DNA from 3 places in the Rhodococcus sp. H29-C3 genome. Region 2 is predicted to be linked to each of the others. Evidence: riboswitches for the same ligand, from Rfam matches in the RefSeq annotation. Region 2 holds a riboswitch; each other region holds the start of a gene.
What was found. Region 2 has a riboswitch for thiamine pyrophosphate ahead of thiO (glycine oxidase ThiO). Riboswitches for the same ligand answer to the same signal wherever they lie in the genome.

Region 1: linked by a shared signal. The riboswitch ahead of QMK32_RS22095 (TenA family protein) and the one ahead of thiO (glycine oxidase ThiO) in region 2 are both predicted to bind thiamine pyrophosphate.
Region 3: linked by a shared signal. The riboswitch ahead of QMK32_RS21635 (3-oxoacyl-ACP reductase) and the one ahead of thiO (glycine oxidase ThiO) in region 2 are both predicted to bind thiamine pyrophosphate.

Annotation. Positions count from the first base shown of each region.
Region 1 covers NZ_JASITC010000016.1:3,956-8,310, reverse strand. The annotation lists gene QMK32_RS22110 (carboxylesterase/lipase family protein) at 1-574, opposite strand, end outside; gene QMK32_RS22105 (hypothetical protein) at 687-1,340, shown strand; gene QMK32_RS22100 (hypothetical protein) at 1,393-1,800, opposite strand; TPP riboswitch at 1,945-2,044, shown strand; gene QMK32_RS22095 (TenA family protein) at 2,038-2,778, shown strand; gene QMK32_RS22090 (ABC transporter substrate-binding protein) at 2,775-3,788, shown strand; gene QMK32_RS22085 (ABC transporter permease) at 3,859-4,355, shown strand, end outside.
Region 2 covers NZ_JASITC010000001.1:459,841-464,195, forward strand. The annotation lists gene QMK32_RS02275 (ABC transporter ATP-binding protein) at 1-932, opposite strand, end outside; gene QMK32_RS02280 (thiazole synthase) at 1,016-1,768, opposite strand; gene thiS (sulfur carrier protein ThiS) at 1,761-1,976, opposite strand; gene thiO (glycine oxidase ThiO) at 1,973-3,034, opposite strand; TPP riboswitch at 3,035-3,145, opposite strand; gene thiE (thiamine phosphate synthase) at 3,171-3,863, shown strand; gene QMK32_RS02300 (NUDIX hydrolase) at 3,892-4,355, opposite strand, start outside.
Region 3 covers NZ_JASITC010000015.1:7,588-11,942, forward strand. The annotation lists gene QMK32_RS21625 (alpha-hydroxy-acid oxidizing protein) at 1-651, shown strand, start outside; gene QMK32_RS21630 (alpha-amylase family glycosyl hydrolase) at 648-1,952, shown strand; TPP riboswitch at 2,064-2,153, shown strand; gene QMK32_RS21635 (3-oxoacyl-ACP reductase) at 2,200-2,970, shown strand; gene QMK32_RS21640 (LLM class flavin-dependent oxidoreductase) at 2,972-4,243, shown strand; gene QMK32_RS21645 (glycoside hydrolase family 183 protein) at 4,282-4,355, shown strand, end outside.

The sequences.
Region 1 (4,355 bases), on a different contig from region 2:
AGGACTCGCCGAACACGGTCACTTTCGACGGATCACCACCGAACGATTCCACGCAACGCTGCACCCATTCGAGTGCCGCGATCTGATCACGCAAGCCGAGATTCGTCTCGAAGACCGTCTCCGCTGTGGAGAACGACGACAAGTCGAGGAATCCGAAAGCACCGACGCGATAGTTGACGGTGACGAGCACCAGGTCACCGAGTTCGGCCAGCCTCCTGCCGTCGTAGACGCTCTGTGCAGCGGAACCGAGCGAGTAGGCACCGCCGTGAATCCACACCATCACCGGCCGAGGTCGACCGTCGGGCTCGGGGGCCCAGACATTCACCGACAGACAGTCCTCCGACATCGGGATCGCCGGATCGATCGGCACCGGACTAGCTTTGCCCTGGGGCGCGACATCACCGAAACTTCGACAATCCCGCGCTCCTGCCCACGGTTCCACCGGCCGCGGCGACCTGAAGCGATGTTCGCCGTCGGTCGCAGCCGCGTATGGGATTCCCTTCCACACGAAGTGTGTGCCGTCGCGATACCCGATCACATCGCCATCCGGAGTGTGTACCTGACATGTCCACATGCCGGCTTGCTCGACTTCGGTCAAGGCATTCCTCCGTATCCGACGTATACCCATCCGATACTGGTCAAGGTACCAATTCCTGAGATCGATCCGTCCGCTTTAAGCTGGCAGGATGAACCGACTACGCGCATACGGCGCAGCCGTTGCTGCCGCGTCCTTGCTGGTTCTTGCCGGATGCGGGTCCGATGTCGACGACAGCGCGACGGCGCCTCTTGCCACCGTCGACACCGACCCACCGTCGGTAGTCCGCACGACGCCCGCTACTCCACCCTCGCCGACGACGTCGGCCGCCCCGACAACAACCGAGTCGACGACCCCCGAAAAGTCGACGACGAGCAGTCCTCCACCGACCGTCGACCCGTCCCAGTACGAAAGCACTGCCGGGTTCTTCTACTTCGCCAGCCCGAGTGGCAAGTTCGAATGCGCGATCGTCGTCACCGAGACCTCCGTCGCTGGGTGTCACGGTGAGTTCCCTCGCTCGGCCCCGCGAGTGGCGGGAAGTGGTGCTCCGGAGTCTTCGGTCGCTCCCAACACCATCGAGATCACTGCCGGATCCCCTGCCAGGTTTCTCAGCTCTGGCGATCCACGCTTTCATCGATTCGACGGGACGGCGAAAGAATTGCCGTACGGCGTCACACTCGCCGTACCCGGAAGTGGACGTTCCAATGGGCTCGAATGCCGAGTCGAAGAGTCGTCCGGGGTCACCTGCCTGGATCAGGTCGGCCATAGATTCACGGTGTCGGACAAGGTATTCGAGCTGAAGTAGCCGCTATTCCGAGGGGGTGTTCCGCAAGCGCGCGCGACCTCACGAAATCAGATCAGATTCCGGGTATGAATCCTGGATAGACGAAATGCTGCGGGCCGCCACCTGGCATCGAGGATCCGGTCACGTTCGGGAAGTCGAACGGAAGCGCAACCAACTTGTGTGGGTTGCCTTGTGCGTCGGCCTGCCAGCATCCGGTGAGCACTCCGTGAAAAGCGGTGCAGACGATCCTGGTGCTCGTTCCATACGGCGACGTCAGCCGATTCTCGGCGAGAAAGGGATTCCAATAGGCCGGATCGGTCGGCGTCAGGAATCCCTTTGTCTCGAACGGAACGCTCGGGCTCGGGTAATTCGGTATCGGCGGCCACTCGTCGGCAGTCGCAATTCCGCTTCCTGCGAGTAACGCCGCGGCCGTGAAAACCAAGACTGCTGCTGACTTCGTCCATCTCCTCGGTGCATTCATGCCGCCATCGTAAGCGCCCGGTGTACTCACGATCACAGGATCGAGCTTCGCCTCACCGTTCGGTCGTAGTCGACAGGGTTGGTCGTGGAGAGGTCTACGGCCCGCTCACACTGCATCGCCGACCAAGGGTGCTAGGGTCGGCGGTGTTCTGACACGGGGTGCGTCCGTACATGCGGATGCTGAGATCACACCCGTCGAACCTGATGCAGGTAATGCTGACGAAGGGATGTCAAGGCGATGATTGCGCCTGTAAACTCGGTGGATCCTGTCCGCCATACGGATCTGATGTGGACCGCAACGACTTCGTTGCGTCACGCGATCGACCAACTCGAATTTCTGACACTGCTGGGCGAAGGCACTTTGCCGCTCGACGCGTTCCGCACGTATCTCGAGCAGGATCGGCTGTATCTGGCGGGATACGCGAAGGCGCTGGCCATTCTGGCATCGAAAGCGCCGGATACTGCGACGGCCGCCTTTTGGGCCACCTCCGCGGCGAGCGCAGTCGAGGAGGCAACACTTCACGAGTCACTGCTCTCCGGTGACGCACTCCCCACGACGAACGCGCGGGCCATACATTCACCCACCTGCCTCGGATACGTCTCGTATTTGGTAGCAACCGCTGCCACCGAGCCCTATCCCGTTGCGGCGGCGGCGATCCTGCCATGCTTCTGGATCTATGCCGACGTGGCCGTTCGCCTTTCGGTATCGGCCCAGCAGGTTCTTCAACGTGATCCGAATCATCCCTACGCGCAATGGGTTTCGACGTACGACTCGGTAGAATTCCGTGATGCCGTCGAATGCGCGCGCCTCCTGGTCGACGACGCCGCTCGATTCGCTACCGACGCTCAACGAAGCGCCATGATCGACGCATTCGTCATCGCGACGCGGTACGAATCGATGTTCTGGGACAGTGCACTTCACCCCACACCGTGGCCGCTTCCCTCTTCCGAGATTGCTGCGTCGGAGGTAGCACTGTGACACTTTCCCGAAGGATCGGCGCCATCGCAGTTGCCGTCGCTACCATCACATCGCTGACTTCGTGTGCACAATCCACTGACTCCGACATCATCCGCTTCGCACTCGACTGGACACCGAACACCAACCACACCGGACTGTACGTCGCTTTACAGGAGGGGTACTTCGCCGACGCCGGACTCGACGTCGAAGTACTGCCTTACAACAGCACTTCTCCGGACACGCTGGTCGACGCGGGCAATGCCGAGTTCGGCATCAGCACTCAGAGTTCGACTACATTCGCAAAAACTGCAGGGGCCCAAATTATTTCAGTACTGGCTCCGCTGCAACACTGGGCCACCGGAATCGGTGTTAAAGCCGATCGCGAAGACATACCGAGCCCGAAAGCATTGGACGGCAAGGTCTACGCAGGCTTCGGCGATACCGGCGAGAAGGCAGGACTACGCCAGGTCATTCAGAACGACGGCGGCGCAGGTGAGTACGAGACCGTCGTGCTCGGAACGTCGGCCTACGAGGCCGTGTATTCGGGCACAGCCGACTTCACCGTGTCCTACTTGGCGTGGGAGGGTATCGAGGCCGAGCACAGCGGTACTCCGATGAAATATTTCGACTACACCGACTACGGCTTCCCCGACGCCTACGCCCTCACGGTCAACGGCAACGAGAACTGGCTGGCAAGCCATCCCGACGAGGCCAAGCAGTTCGTCCAGGCGCTTCAACGCGGCTACCAACTCGCGGCCGACGATCCGGTCCGCGCCGCGCAGGACATCATCGATGCGAATCCAGGAGTCTTCACGGACGAGCAGTTGGTCTTCGAAAGCCAACAGATGCTCGCCGACCGCTACATGCTGGACGAGTCGGGCGCAGTCGGGCGACAGAACCTCGACAAATGGACCGAATATTCGAAATTCCTGTACGAGAACGGTGTCCTAGTCGACGAAGCCGGCAACGCCGTCGACACCGAGCCCGACTGGTCCACCTACTTCACCGATGACTACCTCGGCGCTCAGTAGCGCGGCGTTCGGTGCTGTCGAACGGCCGGCGAAGCGTAGACCGCGAATCGGGGCTGCGGTCAGGTGGGCCATGCCGTCGGTCACCATCGTCGTGGTGCTCGTCATCGGATGGCAGGTCTACGTCCAGCTCAGCGGGATCCGACCGCAGGTACTGCCCTCGCCGTCGAGAATCGTGGCTCAGGGTTGGTCGCAGCGCGAAGCCATCGCCGAACAGGCGGCAGCAACTCTACAAGTCACCGTTCTCGGATTTGCGGTATCGCTGCTGGTCGCTTGGACACTCGCCGTCGCTGTCGACTTCTCACCATGGCTCCGACGAGCAGTGGTGCCGCTGTTCGTGATCTCGCAGACGCTTCCGATCATCGCTATTGCCCCACTACTGATCATCTGGTTCGGCTTCGGACTACTTCCCAAGATTCTCGTGATCTCGCTCGCCACGTTCTTCCCCATGGCCATCGGCCTCATCGAAGGATTCGCGGCAACCGACCGAGATGCGCGCGCGCTCCTTGCCAGTATGGGCGCAACCCGCTGGCAGCAGTTTCGATATATTCGGTTGCCCTCTGCGATGCC
Region 2 (4,355 bases):
TTCGGATCTTCGGCACCTTCGCCGTGGAATTGCACGTCGTGTCCTGTGAGCTTCATGAACGCTTCCTCCAACGAGCCACGCTGCGAGGACAACTCGTGCAGCACGATGCCGGCACGGCCTGCGATGTCACCGATCGCATCGGTGGACGAGTCGACAACGACGAGCGAGGGCTGCAGCTCCTCTGCCGAATCCGGTTCGCGCACCGTCAATCCGGCGGAGGTCAACGCACTGCGAAGGGCGTCGAGCTGTGGGCTTCGAACTCGGACCGAGGCCTCGGACGCGTGGTCGATGAAATCCTGGACCGACGAGTCGAAGATCAGCTTTCCGCGACCGATCACCACGAGATTCTCTGCTGTCTGTGCCATTTCGGACAGCAGATGACTCGAGACGAGGACCGTTCTGCCTTCGGCTGCGAGGCGCTGCATGAATTTGCGAATCCAGACAATGCCTTCGGGGTCGAGCCCGTTGACCGGCTCGTCGAACAGAAGGACTTTCGGGTCACCCAGAAGCGCACCGGCAAGGCCGAGTCGCTGTGACATACCGAGCGAGAACCCGCCCGCGTTCTTCTTCGCGACGTCGGTGAGGCCGACGAGCCGAAGCACCTCGTCCACTCGAGACTTCGCGATGTCGTTGGACGCGGCCATCCACTCGAGATGTGCCCGCGCAGACCGGTTGGGATGCACCCACTTCGCATCCAGCAAAGCACCGACCGTCCGGAGCGGTTGCTTGATCTTGTTGTAGGGCTTGCCCTCGATCAGCGCCACCCCACTGGTGGGGCGGTCCAATCCGAGGATCATGCGCATGGTCGTCGACTTGCCCGCACCGTTTGGTCCGAGGAAGCCCGTGACGATGCCGGGCTTCACCGTGAAGGTCAGGTCTTCGACCGCCTTGGTGTTTCCGAACTGTTTGGTCAGTCCTTTGACTTCGATCATGGGACTCACTGTCCACTACCGAACTGCCCCGGCACATCACCCCTGAGTCGCGACCTGAGGTCATCCTTTGGGATGACGTGCAGCTACATCGGTGAACTCGCCTGAGCCCAGAAACGTTTCGGTATCCGGCCGGCCTGGCGGGCCTGGTAACCGGCCACGACGGCATGCTTCATCGCCGACGCCATGAGCGCAGGGTCTTGTGCCCTGGTGACCGCCGTTGCCAGTAGGACGGCGTCGCAGCCGAGTTCCATCGCCAGCGCCGCGTCGCTTGCCGTGCCGATGCCCGCATCGAGGATGACGGGCACGGTCGCTGCGTCGACGATCATCTCGATGTTGTGCGGATTCGAGATGCCGAGGCCGGTTCCGATGGGTGCACCGAGGGGCATGACGGCGACGCAACCGATGTCTTCGAGTCGCTTGGCCAGGACGGGGTCGTCCGTGGTGTAGGGCAGCACGTTGAATCCGTCGTCGACCAGTTGTTCTGCGGCCTTGACCAATTCGATGGCGTCGGGCAGCAGGGTTCGCTCGTCGGCGATGACCTCGAGTTTCACCCAGTCGGTCTCGAGCGCCTCGCGTCCGAGTTGCGCGGTCAGTACTGCCTCGGCGGCACCGCGACATCCGGCGGTGTTGGGCAACGGTGCGATGTTCAGCCGTCGCAACAGGTCGAGGACACCGGTGCCACCCGCGGCGTCGACTCGACGCATCGCCACAGTGGTCAATTCGGTACCGGAGGCCACGAGGGCTTCTTCGAGAACCGCGAGATTGGCCGCTCCACCGGTGCCCATGACGAGCCGCGAGTCGAACGTCCTGTCCGCGATCTTCAGAGAATCAACCACCCTGCACCGCCGTCAGTACGTCGATGGTCCAGCCTTTGCTCACCGTGGTCGAATCCCAACGGCTCTTCGGTAGCACCACGCCGTCGACGGCGACGGCGATTCCCTTCGGTGGCATCGAAAGATGTTCGAGCAGTTGACGCATTGTCATCTCTTCGGTCAGGAGGTGGTCCTCACCGTTGACGGTGACACCTATTGCCAGGGCAGTCATTGTTTCCTATCTGTGGTGAATCGGGCCGGGTCTGCGGCCTTCGCTTCGATGAGTGCGTCGTCTTCCAGTAGTGCAGCGACGGCGTCTGCGGTGATGGGCATCAACAGGATTCCATTGCGGCCGTGGCCCGACGCGACGATGACGCGGTCGGAGATCTTGCCGATGAGTGGCAACCCATCGGGGCTCATCGGGCGCAGGCCTGCTGCGCATTCGTGAAGTTCGTATTCGCCGAGGCCCGGCATCAACCGCTCTGCGTCGGCGATGAGGTCTCGGACGCCTGCCACGGTGACCTGGGTGTCCTGACCCGATTCGTATTGTGTGGCCCCGAGAACCAGTCCGTCTCCGCGCGGCACCAGGTAGATCGCGCGTCCGTGGACGCTGCCGCGGATCGTTCGGGTCGGGGCAGGTGTGGCACTGGGTCTGCGTCGTAGACGAAGTATTTCGCCTTTGACTGCCCGGACCGGTACATCGGCGAGGAGCGCGGAGGTCTGGGCGCCTGCTGCCAGCACGATGCGGTCGGTAGTCAGTGCGTCGAGATCGGTGACGGTGTCGGTGGAGAATTCGACGCCTGCGCTCACCGCTGCGGTGTGCAGTGCTTCGAGCAGCATGCGGTTGTCGATGGCCAGTTCGGTGGGTGCCAACAGCCCGAGGCGAATGTTCTGGGCAAGGGAAGGCTCGAGCTCCCGGATCTGTGCCCGACCGAGGATCTCGAGATCGTGCCCCTGCTTCCCGACCCAATCGGCAATGGTTCGCAGATCGGTTGCGTCGGCTGCATCGAGGGCCACTGTCAGTGATCCGGTGGCGGAGAACACCGACGGGCCAGGGAGCGCTCGTGCAAATTCGGGCCATCTGGCGAGGGAATGAGCGCCGAGTTCGAGCAGTTCGTGTTCGCCAGGCCACCCCTCGGACAGCGGCGCGAGCATTCCCCCGGCCACCCACGATGCACCGGTACCGACCGACGGATCGTGTAGCCGCACGGACCAGCCGTCGCGCGCCGATCGTGCGGCCACTGCGAGGCCGATCACTCCGCCGCCGACCACGGAAAGACTCTTGGGCACTTCTCTCACCACCTCACTCCCTGCGCCGGCATGATCCGGGTCAGGTATTGACGGTAAGGACGGCGTGTCCACTCTCAGCCCCACGTACCTGGGACTCCCGTGTATCGACTCTCGCCAACAGACTACCGTTGCCGGTGTGCAAAGCGATCGGATCATCCGCAACCCGGAAGCGCGTGAGCGTTTGACATCAGCTCGGCTGTATCTGTGCACCGATGCTCGACGCGAACTCGGCGATCTCGCCCAGTTCGCCGAGGCCGCACTGTCCGGTGGCGTCGACGTCATTCAACTTCGCGACAAGAACTCCGAAGGCGAGCGCACGTTCGGCCCGCTCGAAGCCAAGGACGAGTTGGCTGCGCTGGCAATTCTGTCGGCCGCCACCAAACGTCACGGTGCTCTCCTCGCAGTCAACGACCGCGCCGATCTTGCCCTCGCATCGGGCGCCGACGTGCTGCATCTCGGCCAGGGTGATCTTCCGGTCCACTATGCGCGCCAGATCCTCGGCCCCGACGTCGTCATCGGGCGGTCGACACAGAATCGAAGCCAGGCCGCTCTCGCTGCCATCGAGGACGGCGTCGACTATTTCGCTACCGGGCCGATCTGGGCCACACCGACCAAACCGAACCGGAAAGCAGCCGGTCTGGACCTGTTGCGCAGTACCGCGGAATCCGCTCCGACGCGGCCGTGGTTCGCCATCGGCGGGATCGACGCCGAGAACGTCCACGAAGTTCTCGCCGCGGGCGCGGATCGCATCGTCGTCGTACGGGCCATCACCAAAGCTCGAGATCCACAGGCAGCTGCACGGGAGCTCAAGCTCGCGTTGCAGGGCTGACCCGGTAGATCCGAAAATGCACGGCTGGCTAGCCGAGCCATCCCAGCACGGTCGACGGCGATAGCACCTGCACCGACGTCGGGATCCGTTGCTGCAGTCCGCGGTCCGCGGTGACCACAGCAGTGAGTGTCGTCGACGCCTGTGCCTGTGATGCGAGCTCGTCGTCCCCGCTGCCGGCGGCGTGGATCAGGGGGACTCTGATGTCCTCGAACTGCGCTGCTCGTGCTTCACCTTCGAGTACGGCCTCGATCCGGGTGAGCCAGCCGAAGCCGACACCCGGCAGCTCGACGGTTCGCGGAAGGGTGCCCGCCAGCGAGCTCAGCAACTTGCCTGTTGCGCCGCTGCGATCACGCCACCAACCGTCGGGCCTCGAGCCGAGTACGTTCGCGGTGTCCAGCAGAACTCGTAGCGGGCTGATGCGCAGGGAGGCCCAGCTGGCGGCGAATCCCGGATGTAGGGGCAGTTGATCGACCAGGCTCTCCGGAACCCACC
Region 3 (4,355 bases), on a different contig from region 2:
TTCACGACGCTTGTACTGACGCTCGACACGACGCTTCTCGGCTGGAGGCCGGCCGACCTCGACCGTGGATACCTGCCGTTCCTGGCGAACCTCGGGATCGAGAACTATCTGACCGACCCGGCATTTCTCGCGGGTCTGGATCAATCGGTCGAAGCGAATCCTGTTGCTGCAGCTATGCACTGGGCGCAGATATTCCCCAACCCTGGTTTGAACTGGTCCCAGTTGGCGTTCCTGCGTGAGCAGTGGGACGGACCGATCGTATTGAAGGGAATCTGCACGGTTGCCGACGGCCGAGCAGCCGTCGATCACGGGGTGGACGGGATCGTGGTGTCCAATCACGGTGGGCGCCAGATCGACGGCGCTCGTTCGTCGTTGAGCGCGTTGCCGGATATCGTGGACGCCGTCGGTGATCAGCTGACGGTCTTGTTCGATTCCGGTGTGCGCACCGGGTCCGACATGGCGAAGGCGCTAGCGTTGGGGGCCGACGCGGTGCTGCTGGGGCGGCCGTTTCTGTACGGTTTGGCGCTCGGCGGCCAGGACGGTGTGGCGCATGTATTGCGTTGTCTTCTCGCTGAATTCGATCTCGTCACCAGCTTGTCGGGTCATACCGGTGCCGCCGAGCTCGGTCGTGAGTCGGTGATCCGAGCATGAGCGGTCAACCTGCCTGGGTCGATCACGCTATCTGGTGGCACATCTATCCTCTGGGATTCGTCGGTGCCCCGATTCATGACTGGGACGGCGGTTCGCTCGAGGACGAGCATCGACTGCACCGCATCGTCGACTGGTTCGACTACGCCGTGGAACTAGGGGCGTCGGGAATTGCCCTCGGTCCGATCTTCGCCTCCGCAAGCCATGGATACGACACCATCGATCATTTTCGCATCGATTCGCGGCTCGGCACCGAAGCGGACTTCGACGACGTCATCGGCCAAGCTCGTTCGCGTGGACTGCGAGTCATGCTCGACGGCGTATTCAACCATGTGGCACAGGCATTTCCGCGATTCGTGCAGGCGCTCGAAGCGGGACCGGATTCACGGGAGTCCGAGTGGTTCCACCTCGACTGGTCCGGTGCAGGACCGACTCATCGTAATTTCGAGGGCCACGATGAACTGGTGACGCTCAACCATGACAGCGCCGCGGTCGAGCAGTATGTCGTCGATGTCATGTCGCATTGGCTCGAACGGGGTGCAGACGGATGGCGTCTCGACGCGGCATACGCTGTGCCGCCGCGGTTCTGGGCGGCGGTTATTTCGCAGGTTCGACAGAAGTTCCCCGACGCCTACTTCCTCGGTGAGGTCATCCACGGTGATTATGCAGCCATCGTGAAGGCGAGCTCACTGGATTCGGTGACTCAGTACGAGCTGTGGAAAGCGTCGTGGAGTGCAATCTCGGAAAGGAACTTCTTCGAGTTGTCGCACGCGCTCGGGCGTCACAACGAGTGGCTCGAGACGTTCGTTCCGGCTACGTTCGTCGGTAATCACGACGTGGCCCGCATCGCCAGCACCATCACCGACGAACGCCATCTCGAGCATGCGCTCGTGGTCCTGTTCACGGTCGGGGGCATGCCGATGATCTACTACGGCGACGAACAGGGCTTCCGCGGCGCGAAAGAGGAGCGTGTCGGTGGCGATGACGAGGTTCGGCCGGAATTTCCCAGCAGCAGAGAGGAACTCGCCCCGTACGGTTGGCCGACGTTCCATCTGCATCAGCAGCTGATCGGGCTTCGCCGCAGGCATCCCTGGCTCGTCGAGGCGCGCACCGAGACGGTGGAGCTGTCCAATACCGCGATGCTGTACCGCGTCCACTCGGGTGACGAGCAGTTGCACGTGGCGTTGAACCTCGGTGACGAGGAAGTGACGTACCGCGTGGACGGCGAGATATTTGCCGGCGAAGCACATGCGGGCGGCGGATCCACCAGGATTCCACCCCACGGCTGGGTGGTGCTGGGCTAGGTGCAGGCGTCATTCGGGGTCCGGACGTACCGAAAATCGACTTGTCCGGTATCTATACGTATTTCTACGATGGATGCTAGATAGACGGATATTCGGCAAGAGGTTACAGTCTTCCTCGACACGGGGTGCCTAACGGCTGAGAACACACCCGTCGAACCTGATCTGGTCAACACCAGCGTAGGGATGTCTGCACGTGGGATACGTGCATGCTCTGCGCGGTGTGGGCCGGAAGAGCGAAAGGCCTGACATGAACATCCAGTCGAAAAAGTTGGACGAGCAGACAGTAGTCGTCACCGGAGCGGGCAGAGGTCTGGGCACCGCGGTGGCCAGGGCATTCGCGCGAGAAGGCGCTCGCGTCGTGGTGAACTACCGCAACAGCCGAGTCTCGGCGGAGGCGCTGGCGTCAGAGATCGGCGGGATAGCGGTCCAAGCCGACATCACCGACGCCGAGCAGGTGGACGCGTTGTTCACCGAAGCCGAAGCGCACTTCGGTTCCTCCGTGACGACGGTGGTCAACAACGCGTTGGCCGACTTCTCGTTCAACGGGGACGCGCGCAGCAAGGCCGACTCGATCACATGGGACGAGTTCGACGCGCAGTTCCGTGGCACTGTGCGTGGTGCGCTGACGACTACGCAGCGAGCGCTGAAGGGGATGCGCGCAGCAGGATTCGGCCGAATCATCAACGTGGGCACCAATCTTTTCCAGAACCCAGTGGTGCCGTACCACGACTACACGGCATCGAAGGCTGCGCTGTTGTCTCTGACTCGAACTCTCGCAGCGGATCTCGGCGGCGACGGTATCACTGTGAACATGGTGTCGGGTGGCCTACTGCGGACCACCGACGCCAGTGCCGCTACACCAGAGGAAGTATTCGACCTCATCGCGGCGTCGACGCCGTTGCAGCGAGTGGTGACACCAGAGGAGTTCGCAGATGCCCTGTTGTTCTTCGCGTCTCCGTGGTCGAGGTCGGTGACCGGACAGAATTTGGTTGTGGACGGCGGCTTGGTCAAGGACTGACATGCTGCACCTCAACGCATTCCTCTACGGCTGTGGGCATCACAGTGCAGCGTGGCGTCACCCGAATTCGAGGGTCGAGGACCTCGGCGATATCAGCTACTACCAAGAACTCGCGCAGACCGCGGAGCGGGGCAAGTTCGACGCCGTGTTCTTCGCGGACGGACACTCCGTTCGTGATCCGGCCGGCGCGGGCACCTGGTTTCTCGAACCGATCACAGCCCTGACGGCGATGGCCGGAGCGACCACCCATATCGGCCTGGTCACCACCATATCCACGACGTTCTACACACCGTTTCACGCTGCGCGGTTGCTCGCCTCGCTCGATCACATCAGTGGTGGCCGCGCAGGATGGAACGTCGTGACCTCGATGTTCGACGCCGAGGCGCGCAATCATGGATTCGAGGACATTCCGGCACGGGTCGAAAGGTACGAACGCGCAGAGGAATTCGTCGAGGTTGCCCTCGCGCTATGGGACAGCTGGGAACGGGACGCGCTGGTACTGGATCGCGAGGGAATGTATGCGGATCCGGCGAAGGTGCATCCCATCGATCACGTCGGCAAGCACTTTCGGGTGGACGGCCCGTTGACGGTCCCCCGGTCTCCGCAGGGACGTCCGGTGCTGTTCCAGGCAGGCGCGTCGGGACCGGGGCGTGATCTTGCGGCTCGTTACGCGGAGGCGATCTACGCCGTTGCCTACGATTCCGAGGCCGGCGCCGCCTACTCTTCGGATGTCAAGCGCCGCATAGATGCTGCCGGACGAGACAGCTCGTCCGTCGGAATCATGCCGGGTTTGGTGACGTATGTCGGGTCGACGATGAGCGAGGCGAATGCGAAGAAGGCCGAGCTCGATGCACTGCTTCCCGTCGAGCAGTCGTTGCGCACACTGGGGATGTTCGTGGAGCAGGACTGCAGCGATTGGGAGCTCGACGGACCGGTTCCTGCTCTTCCGCCGATCGAGGAGTTCACCGGACCGCACGGTCGATACGAGACGATCCTGCGGACAATCGCCAAAGACGACCCGACTGTCCGCCAGCTTCTCGGGACACTCGCAGCAGGTGGAGGGCACGCCACGATGATCGGAACGCCGGAATCGATCGCCGACGAGATCTCCGAGTGGGCGCGCAGAGGAGCTGCCGACGGCTTCAATCTGATGCCACCGCTGTATCCGGACAGTCTCGACGACTTCGTCGATGAAGTGGTGCCAATTCTTCAGTCACGCGATCTCTTTCGTAAGGAGTATTCTTCGCGCTCACTGCGCGAGAATCTGGCATGATGCGCTGGCACGGGTGGTGCATCCGCAGAAGGGGGAGTATGTCGGAGCGAATGGCCGTCGTGACAGCTGTTGTCGTTCTCGGGTCCGTGGTGATCGTGTTCGGGGATGGCGT